3 regions of the Pseudomonas sp. 2 genome follow, and region 3 is predicted to be linked to each of the others. Evidence: riboswitches for the same ligand, from Rfam matches in the RefSeq annotation. Region 3 holds a riboswitch; each other region holds the start of a gene.

What was found. A riboswitch is a leader RNA that binds a small molecule or an ion and turns the genes downstream of it on or off. The one in region 3 is predicted to bind cobalamin.
Region 1: it holds a riboswitch for cobalamin, as region 3 does, so the genes downstream of both, AC1MEK_RS11465 (ABC transporter substrate-binding protein) here and AC1MEK_RS00550 (CbtB domain-containing protein) in region 3, are expected to answer to the same signal.
Region 2: it holds a riboswitch for cobalamin, as region 3 does, so the genes downstream of both, cobO (cob(I)yrinic acid a,c-diamide adenosyltransferase) here and AC1MEK_RS00550 (CbtB domain-containing protein) in region 3, are expected to answer to the same signal.

What each region holds. Positions count from the first base shown of each region.
Region 1 is NZ_JBWXNG010000005.1:383,685-390,513, forward strand. Features, by position in the region: gene AC1MEK_RS11455 (NCS1 family nucleobase:cation symporter-1) at 1-705, shown strand, start outside; gene AC1MEK_RS11460 (aspartate/glutamate racemase family protein) at 728-1,450, shown strand; cobalamin riboswitch at 1,652-1,857, shown strand; gene AC1MEK_RS11465 (ABC transporter substrate-binding protein) at 1,993-2,994, shown strand; gene AC1MEK_RS11470 (FecCD family ABC transporter permease) at 2,991-4,022, shown strand; gene AC1MEK_RS11475 (ABC transporter ATP-binding protein) at 4,019-4,807, shown strand; partial or broken gene AC1MEK_RS11480 (HAMP domain-containing protein) at 5,164-6,180, shown strand; gene AC1MEK_RS11485 (methyl-accepting chemotaxis protein) at 6,310-6,829, shown strand, end outside.
Region 2 is NZ_JBWXNG010000002.1:18,578-25,406, reverse strand. Features, by position in the region: gene AC1MEK_RS03100 (AI-2E family transporter) at 1-488, shown strand, start outside; gene hda (DnaA regulatory inactivator Hda) at 761-1,465, shown strand; gene AC1MEK_RS03090 (NAD-dependent protein deacylase) at 1,468-2,247, shown strand; gene AC1MEK_RS03085 (C40 family peptidase) at 2,314-3,006, shown strand; gene AC1MEK_RS03080 (C40 family peptidase) at 3,101-3,637, shown strand; gene AC1MEK_RS03075 (PQQ-dependent sugar dehydrogenase) at 3,831-5,168, opposite strand; cobalamin riboswitch at 5,293-5,509, shown strand; gene cobO (cob(I)yrinic acid a,c-diamide adenosyltransferase) at 5,618-6,229, shown strand; gene AC1MEK_RS03065 (cobyrinic acid a,c-diamide synthase CobB) at 6,226-6,829, shown strand, end outside.
Region 3 is NZ_JBWXNG010000001.1:123,361-130,189, reverse strand. Features, by position in the region: gene AC1MEK_RS00580 (fatty acid cis/trans isomerase) at 1-1,357, shown strand, start outside; gene AC1MEK_RS00575 (acyltransferase family protein) at 1,618-2,637, shown strand; gene nfuA (Fe-S biogenesis protein NfuA) at 2,735-3,328, shown strand; gene cobM (precorrin-4 C(11)-methyltransferase) at 3,515-4,261, opposite strand; gene AC1MEK_RS00560 (cobalamin biosynthesis protein) at 4,258-4,692, opposite strand; gene AC1MEK_RS00555 (CbtA family protein) at 4,689-5,411, opposite strand; gene AC1MEK_RS00550 (CbtB domain-containing protein) at 5,423-5,620, opposite strand; cobalamin riboswitch at 5,723-5,952, opposite strand; cobalamin riboswitch at 6,174-6,392, shown strand; gene cobW (cobalamin biosynthesis protein CobW) at 6,527-6,829, shown strand, end outside.

The DNA of each region.
Region 1 (6,829 bases), on a different contig from region 3:
AAGACCATCCGTAAGGGCAATTTCTGGGGCCTGCCGGTCAACGTTTTGTTGTTCGCCTTCATCACTGTGGTCATCTCCGGCGCGCAGTTCTCCATCAACGGCCAGATCATCGAAAGCCCCACCGACATCATCAAGACCATCCCCAACACCTTCTTTCTGGTGCTCGGCTGCCTGGCCTTCCTGATCGTCACGGTGGCGGTGAACATCATGGCCAACTTCGTCGCGCCGGCCTTCGTGATCAGCAGCCTGGCGCCGCGTTATCTCACCTTCCGCCGCGCCGGGATGCTCAGTGCGACGGTTGCTGTGCTGATCCTGCCGTGGAACCTCTACAACAGCCCGCTGGTGATCGTGTATTTTCTCTCGGGTCTGGGCGCCCTGCTCGGCCCGCTGTATGGCGTAATCACCGCCGACTACTGGCTGCTGCGCAAGGGCCGTGTGGACGTGCCGCAGCTGTACACCGAAGATCCGGCCGGGCCGTATCACTATTCCCGCGGGGTCAACCTGCGTGCGGTCTGGGCGTTTATTCCCGCCGCGATCATTTCCACCATCACCGCGCTGATGCCGGCCTTCGAATCGGTGTCACCGTTTTCCTGGCTGATGGGCGCGGCCATCGGCGCGGCGCTGTACCTGCTGCTGGCCGACCGGCGCCAACGTTTCAAGGACGTCAGTGGCGAGGCCATTGCCGTGCAAGACATCAAGCATTGATTGCAAGCGAGAGACTCCACCCATGCGAATTTTGATCGTCAACGTCAACACCACCCAGTCGATGACCCAGACCATCGCCGAGCAGGCGCGCAGCGTCGCCTCGCCCGGTACCGAAATCGTCGGCCTGACCCCGCGCTTCGGCGCGGAATCGGTCGAAGGCAATTTCGAGAGCTACCTGGCGGCCATTGCGGTGATGGACCGCGTGATGTCCTACGACCAGCCGTTCGACGCGGTGATCCAGGCCGGTTACGGCGAGCACGGCCGCGAAGGGTTGCAGGAGTTGCTGGAAGTGCCGGTGGTGGACATCACCGAAGCGGCGGCCAGCCTGGCGATGCTGTTGGGCCACAAGTATTCGGTGGTGACCACGCTGGACCGTGCGGTGCCGCTGATCGAGGATCGTCTGAAACTGGCCGGGGTGTACGAGCGCTGCGCTTCGGTGCGGGCCAGCGGCATGAGCGTGCTGGAGCTTGAAGAAATGCCCGGGCGCGCAATCGAGGCGATTGTCGAACAGGCCGCCCATGCCGTGACCCACGACAAGGCCGAGGTGATCTGCCTGGGCTGCGGCGGCATGGCGGGCCTGGACCAGATGATCCGCGACCGCGCCGGGGTGCCGGTGGTGGATGGCGTGACGGCCGCCGTGGCGTTGGCCGAGTCGCTGATGCGGCTGGGGTTGAAGACCTCCAAGGTGCGCACCTATGCCACGCCGCGTACCAAGAAGGTGATCGGCTGGCCGCTCAGTCTGTGATATCAGCTTCTGCCCGCAGGGCGTAGGAGCTTGGCTTGCCAGCGATCTGGCGCGCAGCGGCAGTAAACCCTGAGCACGCGGTATGTCTGACAATGCCGAGGCGCATGGTTTTGCTGCCGCTGCGCGCCAGATCGCGAGCAAGCTTGCTCCCACGCCCTGCGGGCAGAATCAAAAGCGGATTCGCCCGCTCTCTTCAAATCGTTTAGTATCCCCGCCGCCGGTTTCCACTCGGAATTAATAGGGAATCCGCGAGCCTGACCGCTTCAGGGACAAAGGCTCAAACGGAACTGTCCCCGCAACTGTAGGCGCTGAGCCCTGCTTCACGATCGCCACTGGGTCCTCCCGGGAAGGCCGGAGCATGGCAATGACGCGCCAGTCAGGAGACCTGCCGGCAAGCGTCAATCATTCACCGGCGGGGTGTCCGGGAAGGACATCCGTTCGTGCAGGTTTTCACCCGCGCCAGCCTTTCATGCATCGCATGATCGGGATGTGCTTTCCAGTAGCGATTCGTCGGCAATCAGCCTTACTGGAGATTTGCGTTCATGTCGCTGCGCCGCCTTGCCACCCTGTTCACCGGTCTGACGCTCTCTAGCGCCGCCCTCGCCGCGCCCACCCACTACCCGCTGACGATCGACAACTGCGGCGTGCCGCTGACCTTCGCCCATGCCCCGCAAAAGGCCGTGACCATCGGCCAGGCCGCCACCGAAATGCTTTACGCCCTGGGCCTGAGCCAGCAAGTGGTCGGCACCTCGCTGTGGTTCAACCAGGTACTGGCGCAGTACCAGGACGCCAACAGCCAGATCGAGCGCCTGGCCGACAATGCGCCGAGCTTCGAATCGGTGATCGGCAAACGCCCGGACTTCGTGCCGGTGCAGTTCGAATGGATGGTCGGCCCGCAAGGCGCGGTCGGTACCCGCCAGCAGTTCGCCGACCTGAAGATTCCGGCCTACATCCTGCCGTCTGATTGCGAAGGCAAAGACAATCTGGTCGGCGCCGACGGCACCCGACTCAAGGCGTTCGACATCGAGACCCTGTACAAGAGCGTGCGCCAGCAAGCTGAAATCTTCGACGTGCAGGACCGCGGCCAGGCACTGGTCGCCGACTTCCAGGCGCGCCTGGCCAAGGCGGTCGCTGAGGCGAAATCCCACGACAGCCAGCAGCTCTCGGCGCTGTTCTGGTTCTCCAGCCCTGAGCTCAACGCCGCGCCTTTCGTGGCCGGGCGCAAGGGTATCCCGAATTTCATGCTCGACACCCTGGGCATGCGCAATGTCATCGAATCCGACGAAGAATGGCCGACCGTGGGCTGGGAAACCATCGCCAAGGCCAACCCGAGCATCCTGGTCATCGCGCGCATGGATCGTCGCCGTTTCCCGGCCGACGATCATGAGAAGAAGCTGGCCTTCCTCAAATCCGACCCGGTCACCCGCAACATGGATGCGGTGAAAAACAACCGGATAGTGATCATGGACGCCAGCGCCATGGAATCCAGCGTGCGCCTGTTCGACGGCATCGAGCAGCTCGCCCAGGCCACGGCGGGCCAATGATTCGCAACAGTTTGCTGCGTCTGCTCACTCACGCCCTCTGGGTCAGCGCCGTGCTGTTGGCGGCCGTGATCGCCGGCATCGCCATCGGTGAAACCTCCATCAGCCTGCCGGTGATTTTCCAGGTGCTGGCGAACAAGCTGTGGGCGGCCGGCTACCCGCTGGACCCGATCGACGAAGGCATCGTCTGGAACTACCGCCTGACCCGGGCCATCGTCGCCGCGGCCTGTGGCGCCGGGCTGGCGATTTGTGGCGTGGTGCTGCAGTCGCTGCTGCGCAATGCGCTGGCCGATCCGTATCTGCTGGGGATTTCGGCGGGCGCCTCCACTGGCGCGGTGCTGGTGACCTTGATCGGCTTGGGCGCCGGGGCGATTTCCCTGTCCACCGGTGCCTTTGCCGGGGCCATCGCCGCCTTTGCCCTGGTCGCCCTGCTCGCCCGTTCTTCGAAGGGCCAGTCGACCGCCAGCCAGATCATTCTGGCCGGTATCGCAGGCTCGCAACTGTTCAACGCCCTGACCTCGTTCCTGATCACCAAATCGGCCAATGCCGAGCAGGCGCGCGGCATCATGTTCTGGCTGCTGGGCAACCTCTCCGGCGTGCGCTGGTCGCAGGTGCTGCTGGCCGTCCCGGTGGTGCTGCTCGGCCTGCTGGTCTGCCTGTGGCACCGTCGCGCGCTGGATGCATTCACCTTCGGCAGCGACTCGGCGGCCTCGCTGGGTATTCCGGTGCGCCAGGTTCAAGCCGTGCTGATCGGCGCCGCCGCGCTGGTCACCGCCGTCATGGTCTCGATTGTCGGCTCCATCGGTTTCGTCGGACTGGTGATTCCCCACGCGGTGCGCATGGTTGCCGGCGTCAGGCATGCGCGTCTGTTGCCGCTGAGCGCCTTGAGCGGCGCCCTGTTTCTGATCGCCGCCGATGTGCTGTCGCGCACGCTGATCAAGGGCCAGGTGTTGCCCATTGGCGTGATCACCGCGCTGGTCGGCGCGCCGGTGTTCGCCCTGATCCTCATTCGCGGGAACCGGACACGATGAATGCCAGAACCGAACATGCCACGGCCGTGCTCAGCGGCACCGAACTGGGTTACTCGGTCAAGGGCGCGCAGCTGCTCGACGGCGTGACCCTGAGCATTCGTGCGGGCGAGAACCTGGGCATCGTCGGCCCCAACGGTTCGGGCAAGTCGACGCTGATCCGCCTGCTGGCCGGCATCCTTGCGCCGACCACAGGCGAAGTCCGACTGGGCGAGCAGCGCTTGTCGGCCCTCAAGCGCCGGGACATCGCCCAGCGCCTGGCGGTGGTCGAACAGCAGGCCGAGACCGGCGACGCCATCAGCCTGCTGCAGGCCGTCGAACTGGGCCGCACGCCCTGGCTGTCGGCACTGGCGCCGTGGAGCGATGACGACCGGCAGATCGTCAGCCAGGCCATTGCCGACGTGAACCTCACGCACCTGACCCAGCGGGCCTGGCACACCCTCTCCGGCGGCGAACGCCAGCGCGCCCACATCGCCCGGGCACTGGTCCAGCGACCGCAGATCCTGCTGCTGGACGAGCCGACCAATCATCTGGATATCCAGCAGCAACTGTCGATCCTGTCGCTGGTGCAGCGCTTGCCGGTGACCACGGTGATCGCCCTGCACGATCTGAACCAGGCACTGGCCTGCGATCGCCTGGCAGTCATGGACAGTGGGCGGCTGGTGGCGCTGGGCTCACCTTTCGAGGTGCTGACACCTGAACGCCTTAGGGCCACCTTTGGCGTACAGGGCCACTGGCTGACCGACCCGTCCGATGGCGCACGATTTTTGCGCCTGCGGCCGGCATAAACCTTCCCTTGTGGGAGTGAGCTTGCTCGCGAAGACGTCAGTCCTGCCACTGCAGCATCGACTGACCCACTGCTTTCGCGAGCAAGCTCGCTCCCACAAGTCATCGATCGGTCATGGCTTTACCGTTGACCTGAAACCGTGATCCATGCCTCAAGATCCCCGCCCTTTTGCCGATAGCCGCATACCATCAGACGGATTTGCCTGACCCCCATCGCACTGTCCTGATCGATCCGCTGCCCCGCAGCTTTTTCTCCGCGTGAATCCAATAACAATCAGGAGCGCCGATGAACATCAAACAGAAACTCACCTGGGCCTTTGCCGTCATCGCTTGCGTGCCGATCATCCTCGTCGCGACGATGGTGATCATTAACTTGCGCAACGACGCCGAAAGCGATTTCGTCGACGGCAGCAGCCGGGAGATCCGCCAGGTCGCCAACGCCATGCAGCTGTTCTTCGATGGCATTCGCCAGAACGTCGACTACCTGGCCGCGCACCCGACCGTGACCGGCGCGGGTGAAGGCGTGAAGAGCTACATGAGCGCCGATGCCCCGAGCATCCCGCAGACCGACGCCGACAAAACGCTGTTCAGCCTGTTCGAGAGCCTGGCCAAGAGTCACCCGGACTACTCGTACGTCTCCTACGGCCTGGCCAACGGCAGCTATGCGTTCTGGCCTGGCGATCCGAAGATGGCCAGCTATGACCCGCGCCAGCGCCCCTGGTACAAGACCGCCCAGGCCAACGCCGGCAAGACCCTGCGCACCGAGGCCTATTACTGGGCGGGCGATGACGCGGTGCTGGTCAGTACCGTTCGCGCGGTCAACAACGCCCTGGGCAGCAACGGCGGCGTGGTCAACATCGACGTGTCGCTCAAGCAGCTGACCAGCATCGTCAAGCAGATCAAGCTGGGCGAAAGCGGCTACCTGATGCTGATCGAAAACAACGGCACGGTGCTGGTCGACCCGAAGCAACCGGAGCACAACTTCAAGAAGCTCGGTGAGTTGGGCGAAGGCTTCACGCAGCTGGCCAAGGCCGGCTCCGGCCTGATCAAGGTCGACATCAATGGCGAGCACTTCATGGCCAACGTGTTCCCGTCCGAGCAACTGGGCTGGAGCTTCATCGGCCTGATCAAGCAGGACGAAGTGATGGCCTCGGCCACCCGTCTGACCTGGCTGATCGCGGTGATCGCGGCGGTGTTGGCGGTGGTCTTCGCGATTGTCGGCGCCAGCTTCGCGACCCTGATCGTGCGGCCGATTCGCGGCGTGGCCAGCGGTCTGGAAGGCATCGCCCAGGGCGAAGGCGACCTGACCAAGAGCCTGTCGGTGCGCGGCAAGGATGAAACCGCGCAACTGGCCAACTGGTTCAACCAGTTTCTGGCGGCGATTCGCGGGCTGATCCAGCACATCGGCCATGCGGCGAGCAAGATCCTCGACAGTTCCACCAGTTCCACCCGCGTGTCCAACGACATGGCCGAAGCCGCCGGGCGCCAGCGTGAAGCGGTGGACATGGTGTCGACGGCGTTCCACGAAATGGTCGCCACCGCCAACGAAGTCGCCCGCTCCTGCAGCCAGGCCGCCGAATCGGCCGACAGCGGCCAGCGCCAGGCCCGCGAAGGCCAGCGGCAGATCGACGACGCGGTGACCAGCGTCGACCAGTTGAGCGCAGAGATTTCCCGTTCGGCCAATGACATGTCGCAGCTGGAAAAAGACAGCAACGACATCCAGTCGATCCTCGACACCATTCGCTCGATCGCCGAGCAGACCAACCTCTTGGCACTCAACGCGGCTATCGAAGCCGCACGCGCCGGTGAACAGGGCCGCGGGTTCGCCGTGGTGGCCGATGAAGTGCGTGCGCTGGCCAAGCGCACTGCAGACTCCACCGCCGAGATCGACTCGCTGTTGGGCAACCTGGCCAAACGCACCGCTTCGGTGGCCCAGCAGATGCACGCAAGCCTGGACGTGTCGCAGCAGTCGGTGGCGAAGATCGGTCAGGCGCGCAGCAGCTTCGGGCAGATTCGCGAGTCGG
Region 2 (6,829 bases), on a different contig from region 3:
ATGAGTGCCACGAAGTGCTTGGGGCGTTCATTCGCGGGCAGTTGCTGGTGATGGTCGCCCTGGGCGTGATCTACGCGGCGGGCCTGATGCTGGTGGGGCTGGAACTGGGCCTGTTGATCGGCGTGATCGCGGGCCTTGCGGCCATCGTGCCTTATATGGGTTTTGTGATCGGCATCGGCTCGGCGATTCTGGCGGGCTTCTTCCAGTTCGGCGGTGACCTGTATCCGATGCTGGGCATCGTCGCGGTGTTCATGGTCGGGCAGGCGCTGGAAGGCATGGTGCTGACGCCGCTGCTGGTGGGCGACCGCATCGGCCTGCACCCGGTGGCGGTGATCTTCGCGATCCTGGCCGGCGGCGAGCTGTTCGGCTTTACCGGGATTCTGCTGGCCCTGCCGGTGGCGGCGGTGATCATGGTTCTGGTGCGGCATGTGCACGATCTGTACAAGGATTCGGATATCTACGGCGGGATGGAGGATCCGGATTTGTGACGTCGCAAACGGATCTTTCTGTAGGAGCGAATTCATTCGCGATTGGCCGGTGCATCCGATGCACCTTTGGCGTCTGACCCAATTTCGCGAATGAATTCGCTCCTACAGCGGATTGTCGAAATCCGGGCAATCCGCGTCTTGGCACGGGCTAGACGCAACCCTTTGATTTTGCAGGCCGTCTGACACATTGTGTGACCCGCCGCGCAGGTATAAACTTTGCACACTTTACCCAGAGGCCCCTTGGCGGTTCGTTCGCGGATCGTTTAGCCAGCATGAAACCAGTTCAGCTGCCCCTGAGTGTGCGTCTGCGCGACGACGCCACCTTCATCAATTACTACCCGGGCGCCAACGCCGCTGCACTCGGCTATGTCGAGCGTCTGTGCGAGGCCGACGCCGGGTGGACTGAAAGCCTGATCTATCTGTGGGGCAAGAACGGGGTAGGGCGCACGCATCTGTTGCAGGCGGCCTGCCTGCGTCTGACGCAACTGGGCGAGCCCGCCGTTTACCTGCCCATGGCCGAGCTGCTCGAAGAAGGCGTCGAGCTGTTCGACCACCTGGAGCAATACGAACTGGTGTGCCTGGACGACCTGCAAGCCGTCGTCGGCAAGCCGGAGTGGGAAGAGGCACTGTTCCATCTGTTCAATCGCCTGCGTGACAGCGGCCGTCGCCTGCTGATCGCCGCGTCCTGCTCGCCTCGCGAATTGCCGGTCAAGCTGGCTGACCTCAAGTCCCGCCTGACCATGGCCCTGGTGTTCCAGATGCGCCTGCTGTCCGACGAGGAAAAACTCCGAGCCCTGCAATTGCGCGCATCCCGTCGCGGCCTGCACCTGACCGATGAAGTCGGCCATTTCATCCTGACCCGCGGCAAGCGCAGCATGAGCGCCTTGTTCGATTTGCTCGAACAGCTCGACCAGGCCTCGTTGCAGGCCCAGCGCAAGCTGACCATTCCTTTCCTTAAAGAGACGCTGGGCTGGTGAGCCTGCCAGCGGTCGATCCAGCCATCGTGCTGCAGACGGCCGCTGCACTGCGTCGTGCCAGGCGTATCCTGATCATCACCGGTGCCGGGTTGTCCGCCGATTCGGGTTTGCCGACCTACCGCGGCGTCGGCGGCTTGTACAACGGCCACACCGACGACGGCCTGCCGATCGAAATGGCGCTGTCCGGGCCGATGCTGCGCCGCGACCCGGCGCTGTGCTGGAAATACATTGCCCAATTAGGCAGCGCGTGCCTGGGCGGACGGCCCAATGCGGCGCATTACGCGATCGCCCAGTTGCAGCGGCACAAGCCCGAATGCTGGGTGCTGACGCAGAATGTCGACGGTTATCATCGCGCGGCGGGCAGCCCGCCGGAGCGGCTGATCGAGATTCACGGCAACCTCGCGCCGCTCTATTGCCAGTCCTGCGGCGCACAAGACCCTCAATTGAGTGAACACCTCACCCGGCCATTGCCGCCCTTGTGCAGGCAATGCCAAGGCGTATTGCGCCCGCCGGTGGTGCTGTTCGAGGAAATGTTGCCAGAGCTGGCATTGAATGTGCTGTACGAGGAGATGGCGAAAGGCTTCGATGCTGTGCTCAGTATTGGTACCACCGCCAGCTTCCCGTATATTCACGAGCCGATGCTGCGCACGCGGGTCACGGGAGGCTTTACCGCCGAGATAAATCCCTCGTCGACCGACCACTCCGTGCACATGGACGCCTTTCTGAGGTGTCGGGCCTTAGATGTCATGGAGTCACTGGTAAGTCACATTTGTGTCGATTGAATTTGCAAATGATGACGATAGAGGGCATAGTCTCGCCTTCTTTACAAAATTGCCACGGTCGTGCCCATGCTGAATCGCTTCGCACCCCTCGTGCCTCTCGCACTCGTTACGCTGCTGTTCGGCTGCGCGGCCCAGATGCCAGCGTCGCAACAACAGTCGCAGAATCCTCAGATGAAGGATTCGGTTACCGCTCAAAGCGCTGCCAAGCGTGCCGATTACTCGGGTTCCGTACTGGACGACGAGATCGCCACCGAAGACGAACTGGCCCAGTTTGAAGGCAACAAGCCTTACCAACTGCCGGTTCTGGCTGACAGCATCCTGGAACGTGGCAAGTCGCTGATCGGTACCCGCTACCGTTTCGGTGGTACCTCCACCACTTCGGGCTTCGATTGCAGCGGTTTCATCGGTTTCCTGTTCCGCGAAGAGGCTGGCATGAGCCTGCCGCGTTCCTCGCGTGAAATGATCAACATCGATGCCCCACTGGTCAAACGCAACGACCTCAAGCCAGGCGATCTGCTGTTCTTCAGCACCGCAGGCCGCGGCCGCGTCAGCCACGCCGGTATCTACCTGGGCGATGATCAGTTCATCCACTCCAGCAGCCGCCGCAGCGGTGGTGTGCGCGTCGATAGCCTCGACGACGCCTACTGGGCCCGTACTTTCATCGAAGCCAAGCGCGCGCTGGCCATGGCACCTTCCAAGGTTCCGGAAACAACGACTGCGATGACTTCGACTACAATCAAGCGCCAACACCGCAAGTAACCGTTTTACCGGGTGTGCAATCAGGGAAAGCCTGATTGCACGCAGTCCTGGCTCCCGGCAGAGTTCGCCGCATCCTAGAAAGGTTGTTGTGTTTATGTCGTTTACGGTTCGCCTGGCTGTCGTATCACTGGCTACATTGCTGGCTGCTTGTTCCAGCACTCCACCGCCAGCCCCTCCCAAGGTCGTTTCCAGGCCTGTGGTTTCCGCTCCTCCCCAGTTTTCTTCCCCGCTCGCCGATGACGTGCTGTTGCGTGCCATCGGGCTGGTCGGCACGCCCTATCGCTGGGGCGGCAACACGCCGGATTCAGGGTTCGATTGCAGTGGCCTGATCGGCTATGTCTACCAGGGCGCCGCCGGTATCAGCCTGCCGCGCTCGACACGCGAGATGATCAACCTGCGCGGCCCGGACATCGACCGCAGCCAGTTGCAGACCGGTGATCTGGTGTTCTTTGCCACCAACGGCGGCTCCAACGTCAGCCACGCCGGGATCTACGTCGGCGAAGGGCGTTTCGTGCATGCACCGGCCACCGGCGGCACGGTCAAGCTCGACAGCCTCGACAAGCCGTATTGGCAGAAAGCCTGGCTCAATGCCAAGCGGGTGATTCAGCCGTCGAATCTTGCCAGGCAGTAAGCAGGACTGCCTCTGGCCGAAGGCCGTAGGAGCCCGACTTGTCGGCGATCTGGCGCGAAGCGGCAGCAAAACACTTCACCCCGCCGTGTCAGACACACTGGATGCACAGGGTTTACTGCCGGTTCCCGGCAGATCGCCTGCAAGCAGGGCTCCTACGCCCTCCGGGCAGAAGCGGATCGTGCAACGGCTTTCATCAGTTAGCCGCCTGCACCGTCCGCGCCGCCGTCACTCGCCAGATCTTGTTGCCGACGTCATCGGCCACCAGCACGCCGCCCTTGTTGTCGTTGACCACGCCCACCGGCCGGCCCTGGGCCTTTTCATCGGCGTTGAGGAAGCCAGTCAACAGATCCACCGGTGTACCGCTCGGCTTGCCATCCTTGAACGGCACGAACAGCACCTTGTAGCCGCTGTGGGGTTTGCGGTTCCAGGAGCCGTGCTGGCCCACGAACAACCCCTCGTTGAACGGTGCTGGCAGTGATTTGCCATCGGCGAAGGCCAGGCCCAGCGAGGCGGTGTGCGGGCCCACGGCAAAGTCAGGAGCGATGGCTTTCTGTACCAGCTCGGGGTTCTGCGGGGACACACGAACATCCACATGCTGGCCGTAATAGCTGAACGGCCAGCCGTAAAAACCGCCGTCCTTCACCGAGGTCACATAGTCGGGCACCAGATCGCTGCCGATTTCGTCGCGCTCGTTCACCGCCGTCCACAATTTGCCAGTCACCGGGTCCCAGTCCATGCCGTTGGGGTTGCGCAGGCCTGAAGCGAAGATCCGGTGGTTGCCGGTGGCGGCGTCCACTTCCCAGATCGCGGCGCGTTCTTTTTCGGCATCCAGCCCGTTCTCGCCAACGTTGCTGTTCGAACCCACGGTCACGTAGAGCTTCTTGCCGTCCCGGCTGGCGATGACGTTCTTGGTCCAGTGGTGGTTGAGCGTGCCGCCGGGCAAGTCAGTGACTTTCAGCGGCTCGCCCTTGATCGAGGTCTCGCCCGGCACATAGTTGAAGCGCAGCAGGCGATCGGTGTCGGCGACGTAAAAGTTGTTACCCACCAGCGCCATGCCGAAGGGCGAATTGAGGTGGTCGATAAAGACCGTGCGGGTTTCCGCGACGCCGTCGTGGTCCTTGTCGCGCAGCAGGGTGATGCGGTTCGGACTGGGCACGCCCGCGCCCGCGCGGCCCATGACTTTCTTCATGACCCAGCCGCGAATGCCCTTGCCGTCGTCGGGTTTGGGCGGTGCGTTGGTTTCGGCCACCAGCACGTCGCCATTGGGCAACACGTACAGCCAGCGCGGGTGGTCGAGGTTTTCGGCGAAGGCCGCCACCTGGGTGCCCGGCGCTGCGACCGGCCTGGCGCCGGCCGGCCAGCCCACGGCCGGGGCGATGTTCACAGTGGGGATCAGGGTCTTGTTCGGCTCGGGCAACTGGGGCGAGGGGCCCATGCCGTCGGCCACCTGCAACCTGGAGGATTCACCGCAGGCCGAAAGGCCCGCCGCTACCAACAGCAACATCACAACCTGGGGTTTGCGCGTGAGCATCTTCGATCTCCCTTTCCTGGCAGTCATGCAATGGCATGTGTATGAAATAGAGACGCAGTGCGGTAAGGGGTTCAACCGCAGAACAAACGCCTGTTCGATTGACGCTCCGGGGTCAACCCTCTAACCTTCGCCGATTGTTTCAGGTGCCCGCGACCGCGACCGGTCGACAGGGTGAAACAGGGAAGCCGGTGCGAGCGTTCGCGATCTATCCCGGCACTGCCTCCGCAACGGTAAATGAGTCAAGGCTGCGCACGATGCCACTGTGTCCATGGGCATGGGAAGGCGCGCGGCCGGCAGCATCGCTCATGAGTCCGGAGACCGGCCTGATCCACCCGAACGGCATCACGGAGGGCGATGCTCTGCGCAGGCCCGGACTGTTCCGGTGCCTGCTGTCAGTCCTTGCCTGCGTCCTTCGTCTGTCCTGTCTGCCCCTCAAGCGGAGAGCCGAGATGAGCGAATCCCCCGAACGTGACGAACGCCACCTGGCGCGCATGCAGCGCAAGAAAGCGATCATCGATGAGCGCATTGCCAGCGCACCCAACGAATGCGGCCTGCTGGTGGTACTGACCGGCAACGGCAAAGGCAAGAGCAGCTCGGCCTTCGGCATGCTCGCCCGGGCCATGGGCCACGGCATGCAGTGCGGCGTGGTGCAGTTCATCAAGGGGCGTAATGCCACCGGCGAGGAGCTGTTCTTCCGCCGCTTCCCCGAGCAGGTGCGCTACCACGTCATGGGCGAAGGCTTCACCTGGGAAACCCAGGACCGCCAGCGTGATATCGCCGCCGCCGAGGCCGCCTGGGCGGTCACCCGGCAGATGCTGCGCGATCCGGAGATCGGCCTGGTGATCCTCGATGAGCTGAACATCGCCCTCAAGCACGGCTATCTGGATCTTGATCAGGTCCTTGGCGACCTGCAGGCCCGCCCGCCGATGCAGCATGTGGTGATCACCGGCCGTGGCGCCAAGCAGGAACTGATCGACCTGTCCGACACCGTTTCCGAGATCGCCGTGGTCAAGCACGCGTTCCAGGCCGGTATCAAGGCGCAGAAGGGCATCGAGCTGTGAGTGAGCCGCGCACCTGTCCCGCGGTGCTGATCGCCGCGCCTGCTTCCGGGCAGGGCAAGACCACCGTCACCGCCGCGCTGGCCCGCCTGCATCGCAATCAGGGGCGCAAGGTGCGGGTGTTCAAATGCGGGCCGGATTTTCTCGACCCGATGATTCTGGAGCGCGCCAGCGGCCATCCGGTCTATCAGCTCGACATGTGGATGGTGGGTGAAGACGAGAGCCGGCGCCTGCTCTGGGAAGCGGCGGGCGAGGCCGACCTGATCCTGATCGAAGGCGTGATGGGGCTGTTCGACGGCACGCCGTCCAGCGCTGACCTGGCGCGGCACTTCGGCGTGCCGGTGCTCGGCGTGATCGACGGCACCGCCATGGCTCAGACCTTTGGCGCCCTGGCGCTGGGCCTTGCGCGTTATCAGCCGGACCTGCCTTTTGCCGGGGTGCTGGCCAATCGCGTGGGCACAGTGCGCCATGCGCAATTGCTCGAAGGCAGCCTCACGGAAGGCCTGCGCTGGTACGGCGCGCTCTCCCGGGAAACCGGGATCGAGCTGCCGAGCCGCCATCTGGGCCTGGTTCAGGCCAGCGAGCTGAACGATCTGGACGTTC
Region 3 (6,829 bases):
CGCCACTTCGCTGCCAGGCTATGGCCCGCAGCGTCGCGCCAACCCATTCGACACCTTCAAGGAAATCCCGGCGGTGGCCCGTTACCAGTTCATGCTGGATAACGCCGAATACTTCGTGCGCACCTTCATCCGCGGGCCGGTGTGCCGCGGCCAGATCGCCACTGACGTGATCCGCGACCACTTCTGGGCACTGTTCCAGGAACCGGCCCACGACCGCTACATCACCGATGCCGCGTACCGCGCCAAGGCCACGCCGCTGCTGGCCATGCCGGGCCAGGACGACGATGTCGGCAGCGTGCTGAGCCTGTGGCACAACTACCGTGACAAGCGTAATGCCTACGAAGACCTGCGCAGCGACGCCTACGCGCACATGCCGCCGCCGGGCTGGGCGACGTTGTGGGCGGGCAACGACAACGCGCTGCTGACCATCTTCCGCCACTTCGACAGCGCCACGGTGAACAAGGGCCTGATCGGCGATCTGCCGACCACCGTCTGGCTGTTCGACTACCCGCTGCTGGAACGCACCTATTACCAGTTGGTGGTCAACTTCGACGTCTACGGCAACGTCTCCCATCAGGTGCAGACGCGCCTGTACTTCGACCTGATCCGCAATGGCGCCGAGGTCAACTTCCTGCGCCTGATGCCGGCCGACAAGCGCGACGACATCCTCGGCAGCTGGTACCAGAACAGCGGCAAGGTGAAGATGTGGCTGGATTATCAGGCCATCGACGACGACACGCCGACCGGTATGAAACTCGACGAGAAAGACCCCAAGCGCGACTTCGAACGCAAGCTGATCGAGCGCGCCGGGACCCTCAACGTGGCGCCTGACCCGATCAACCGCTGCGCGGGCGCCTACTGCTCGCGGCCGGGGATTGGCCCGGTGTTCAGCGATGTCGAGCAGTCGCTGAGCCGTCTGGTGGCCCGCCCGGCGGCGGGGCTGAAAGTCATCAATCAGCTGCCGGAAGCGACCATGCTGCGGATTCAGGACGGCAGCGGCAAACGCATCGTCTACAGCATGCTGCGCAACCGCGCCCACAGTAACGTGGCGTTCCTGCTGGGCGAGGCGTACCGCTACCAGCCGGGGCTGGACAATTTGACGATCTATCCGGGCGTGCTGAGCAGCTACCCGAACTTCATCTTCAACATCCCGGCCAATGAAGTGAACGCCTTCGTCGACGCAATGGAAAAGGCCCACGACCACAAGGAAGCCTTTGAGAAGATCGTCGAACGCTGGGGCGTGCGCCGCAGCCATCCGTTGTTCTGGACCTATTTCCATGACCTGAACCGCTACATTCAGGAGACCGAGCCGCAGGAGGCGGGGGTGTTGGACATGAATCGGTACGAGAACCTCTAGGTCGCCTCATCTTTTCTTGTGGGAGCCAGCAAGCCGGCTCCCACAGTTTTTTGCGTTCAAGCCGAAATTCGAGGTGGCCCGCAAGTGCGGCGCGAAACCGGAAAAGCCTTATAAAACATGGCCTGCAGCCATTATGCAGCCCGTCAGTCCCCGCGAACCTTTTGCCAACCTGTCCGTCCGACCCTGTGAGTCGTCCCTGGCGTCGCGCCGTTTTTCGGTCGCTGAACCCGGGCCAACCCAATACAGATCAGAGGTTGCAGATGTTGATTTCGGTTCAGGCCCTGCGGGCGCTCGCCGCGTGGGTCGTTGTGTGTCACCACTTCATGCAGATTTTTTTCGACTTTCACCCCTCAGGCCCCATCGGCCGGTTCTTCACTGAAAAAGGCGCCGTGGGCGTCGACATCTTCTTCGTCATCAGCGGCCTGGTGATCTACCTCTCCACGGTGGACAAGGACATTCCTGCCAGCCGCTTTATGCTCAATCGCATCATTCGCATCGTGCCCGCCTACTGGCTCTACACCCTGGTCATGGGCCTGCTGGTGGTGGTCGCCCACCCGTTGTTGCCGCATCAGGTGGTGGACTGGCAGAGCTTCATTCTCTCGCTGCTGTTCATTCCCTCGGAAAACCCCGGTGGCTATGGCCTGTACCCGACCCTCAACGTCGGCTGGACGCTGAACTACGAGATGCTGTTCTACGTGCTGTTTTCCATGGTGTTCCTGTTCCAGCAGCGCCTGCGCCCGTTGATCGTCGCCGCTGCGCTGTTCGCCGTGACCGATGTGCTGGGGCGCTCCGGGCTGATCAGCCGGTTCTACGCCAACGACATCGTCTACGAGTTCCTGCTGGGCATCGGGATCGGTATCGCCTACCGTCGCGGCTGGATCACCGAGCGCCTGTGGCTGCCGCTGCTGGCCATCGGCGGGGCGCTGGTGACCATCAAGCAGCTGCCGCCGGACCTGCGCATCGTCAACTGGGGCCTGCCCAGCGCGGTGATTGTGGTAGCGTGCATTTCCCTGGAGCCCTATCTGCGTGGCAACCGCGTGCTCAAGGCCATGGGCGACTGCTCGTACTCGGTGTACCTGCTGCATGTGCTGGTGCTGTACGGCGGCTGGCTGGCCAGCGAGCGCTTCGGGCTCGACCCGTATCTGGCCTTTGCCGTTTGCGTTCCGGTGATCGCGCTGGGCGCCTGGCTCAGTTACGAGTGGATCGAGAAGGGCCTGTACCGGCGCATGAAGGGCTGGCTGGATGGGCGCCGGGCGCTCAAGGACGCGGCGCTTTCCTGAGGCGTATTCTCATTCGTATTACCTGAGCAAAATAGTAGGGCTTTGTCAGTTGACGTGGAATGGCGTAGACTGCGCCCCACGTCTGCGAGGAATTTTCATGACCGCTATTACCATTACCGATGCCGCCCACGATTACCTGGCCGATCTGCTGCAAAAGCAGAACACGCCCGGCATCGGCATCCGCGTGTTTATTACCCAGCCTGGCACCCAATACGCTGAAACCTGCATTGCCTACTGCAAGCCCGGCGAAGAAAAACCGGAAGACAAGGCGATTGGCCTCAAGAGCTTCACGGCCTGGATCGACTCCTTCAGCGAGGCCTTCCTGGACGACGCCGTGGTCGACTACGCCACCGACCGCATGGGCGGCCAGCTGACCATCAAGGCGCCGAACGCCAAGGTGCCGATGGTCAACGCCGACAGCCCGATCAACGAGCGCATCAACTACTACCTGCAGACCGAGATCAACCCGGGTCTGGCGAGCCATGGCGGCCAGGTGACGCTGATCGACGTGGTCGAGGAAGACGACAAGAACATCGCCGTCCTGCAATTCGGCGGCGGCTGCCAAGGCTGCGGCCAGGCCGACGTGACGCTCAAGGAAGGCATCGAGCGCACCCTGCTCGAGCGTATTCCGGAGCTGTCCGGCGTACGTGACGTGACCGACCATACGCAGAAGGAAAACGCTTACTACTAAGCGATTTGCCTTCCACAAAAAGCCCCGACTGGTTCGGGGCTTTTTATTTTATGGGGCACGCTGGCCATTGTGGTTGTTCGCGATCCCTGTGGGAGCCGGCTTGCTGGCGAATGCGGCGGTTCAGACACTGCAACGGTGAATGACATATCGCATTCGCCAGCAAGCCGGCTCCCACAAAGGATGGGTTCAGGGCCTGAAAACGTGAGCGTGGCCCGCGCGGTACAGGGACGACTCGCTGAACACTTCATTGCCCAGCACCCGGCCCACCAGAATCAACGCCGTGCGCCGAAAACCCTTGGCCTGCACCTTCTGTTCGATATCCGCCAGCGTGCCACTGACCCAATCCTGATCCGGCCAGCTGGCGCGGTGGACCACGGCGATCGGGCAGTCTGCGCCGTAGTGGGGCGTGAGTTCGGCGACGATCTTGCCGAGGTTGTTCACCCCCAGATGAATCGCCATGGTCGCCCTGTGCTGCGCCAGGTCGCCCAGCGCTTCGCCTTCGGGCATGGCGGTCTTGTCGCCATAGCGGGTCAGGATCACGCTCTGGGAGATGTCCGGCAGGGTCAGCTCGCTGCCCAGCAAGGCGGCGCAGGCGGCTGTCGCGGTCACACCGGGGATGATTTCGAAGGGAATATCCAGCTCGCGCAGGCAGCGAATCTGCTCGCCGATGGCGCCATACAGGCTCGGGTCGCCGGAGTGCACGCGGGCGACATCCTGGCCGTTTGCATGAGCAGATTTCATCAAGGCGATGATCTGGTCCAGGTGCAATTCGGCACTGTTGGTCACCTGGGCCGCTCTGTGGCCTTGCAGAACCGCTTCAGGCACCAGCGATCCGGCATAGATGATCACCGGGCAGTTGCGGATCAATCGCTGGCCCTTGACCGTGATCAGATCCGGATCACCCGGGCCTGCGCCGATGAAATAAACAGTCATGGGGTCTCCATAGGCAAACAAAGGCTGCCCGCCATTGCGACGGTGGCGCGGGAACTCTTGCGGCGCGGGATCAACAATTTGCCGGGGCGGCCTGACAGGTGCGAGGCCATCGCCAGCGCCGCGCTTTCCGCCACGCCATAACAGCCGGTGTGATCGAAGGAAATCTGCGAGCGATGGCTCAGCCTGTCTTCATAGGCGAGCAGTTGTCCGGCGCTGAAAAAGTGCAAGGGCAAGCCCAGTTGCTGCGCCAGTTCCGCGAGGCCGGCCTCCGACGACTTGCTGTCGATGGAGGCCAGCGCGGTGATGTCTGAAAACGCCAGGCGGTGTTCGACCAGCGTGACTTCGATCAACCCCCGCAGCACCAGCGCCGGACACCCGCGCTGGCAACCCAGGCCGATCACCAGGACCGGCCGCTGACCGGCTTCACTCATACAGCGTGGTTCAGGCCGGCCTGCGCCGAGGGCGCCTGGTCACGGCGGAACAGCCAGGCGCTGATCAGGCCCATCGCCACCCAGAACACGGCGTTGGTCAGCAGCGATGCGATCTTGAACTGGGCTTCCAGCGCTTCAGGGGCCAGTGCCGAATGCACCAGCGGCTGTGGCGCGCCGACGACGTGGGGCACGACCAGAATCGCCGCGCCCAGCACCTTGAGCAGCCAGTGATGGGCGAACACGATCAGCGCCAGGCCCACAGCAGTGGACGCCGCAGTGCCGATCCACCAGATCTGCCGTTGGGTCAGGTCGGCGGCGGCAGTGCCCGGCAGCTCAGGCGGCAGGCCCAGGGTCGGCGCCAGCACGAACACGGCAAACCCGGCCAGGCCCCAGAGCGCGCCTTGAGCCGTGCTCGAAGGTGTGCGCAGGGTATACAGCGCTGCCAGCATCAGGGCGAAACCGACCGCGACCACCAGATTGCCGCCGGTGGTGGAGAGCACGCGCTGCCAGCCGTCTTCCGGCTCCCAGGCTTCTTCGTCGTGCACGTGACCGGCCATGGCGCCTTCTGCGTGTTCATGCACGTGCACGGCAGGCTCGGCTTTCTCATAGGTTTCGGCCTGCAGGATCAGCGGCGCGACCCAGAAACTTTGCACCAGGGTCAGCAGCAGGGCTGCGAGCAGGCCAGTGAAACCGGCCGTTTGAGCGATACGCTTGAACATGGCGGCAGGTCTCAGTGGCAAGGGAAGGCAGAGCTGTGACGGGTGTCGTGGGCAGCGTTGTGCACGGCGTCGATGTGCGAGAAGCCGGCGAAGTAGACCAGGCAGGCGCCCAGGATCATCGCGCTGACGGCGGCGGTCAGGCGCTGGCTTTGCGTGGTGGCTTGGCTTGCGGTTTGGCTGCTGGTCTGGTTGGTCGTGCTGATCGACATGGCGCTTCCCTCTGAAAGTGTCAGCGGACGGGAAGGCGCAAAGGCGCGCCGCTGACAGGACGTCAGTGGCGAACTCAACTGCACCCGCCCACCGCGGGTCTGTTATGTGAACGTTGTCGGGCCGGTCTCCGGGCTTGCGAGGGGCATCGGGCTGATTAACAGCACCAAGCCTGCAAGAATCGCCTTCCCATATCGCTGACCGACACAGTGGATCTGACTCTTCGCTCGCTTACCGTTGCGGGGGCAGCGCCGGACTTGCACAAGCCTTGTGGCCTGTACGCACCGGTTTCCCGTTTCACCCTGTGAAGGGCACCCGTAACAAGGTGTGTAGGAGAGCATGGGGCGGGGCGGCAGTCAATCGGACAACGTGGTCCTGCGGCTGGCAGAGGTCAATGTGGGAGTGAGCTTGCTCACGAAAGGGCTTTGACAGGCGTCATAAATAGTGGGGCTAGGTGATCGCTTTCGTGAGCAAGCTCACTCCCACAAAAAAGCCAGGCCGAATCTCGCATCGCGCAACACGCCGTTTCTGCGTTGACCTTCTTTCAGCCACTGCGTAGCCTTGCGCACTTGAGGTTCACCGATCTGCCTGTCGACCCGGCAGCGGTGCTAAGAAGGGAATGTGGTTCGATGCCACAGCTGCCCCCGCAACTGTAAACGGACAGGTTCATTGCACAGCCACTGCACCCGCGGGAAGGCGCGATGAACGCTCGTCGGCTGATCCACGCCGCGAGCCACCGTGAGCCAGGAGACCTGCCTCGAACGGACGTCACGTCCATGCATTCTCTTTACAACCGGGCGGGGTGATCCGGTGGCGAATCCAACGGCGGGCCTGCGTACAGCATGGGGCGCGCGGTTCTCGTCCTGTTTGCCCGCCGCAACGCCGCAGAGCATTCGATAGGGCATCCGATGAAAACACTGGCCAAACTTCCCGTCACCATCGTCACCGGCTTTCTGGGCTCGGGCAAGACCACGCTGCTGCGCCACATGCTCGACAACGCCGAAGGCCGCCGGATCGCGGTGATCGTCAACGAGTTCGGCGAGCTGGGCATCGACGGCGAAATCCTCAAGCAGTGCACCATCGGCTGCACCGAAGAAGAAGCCAATGGCCGCGTCTATGAATTGGCCAACGGCTGCCTGTGCTGCACCGTGCAGGAAGAATTCTTCCCGGTGATGCAGGAACTGGTCGCCCGTCGCGGCGATCTGGACCAC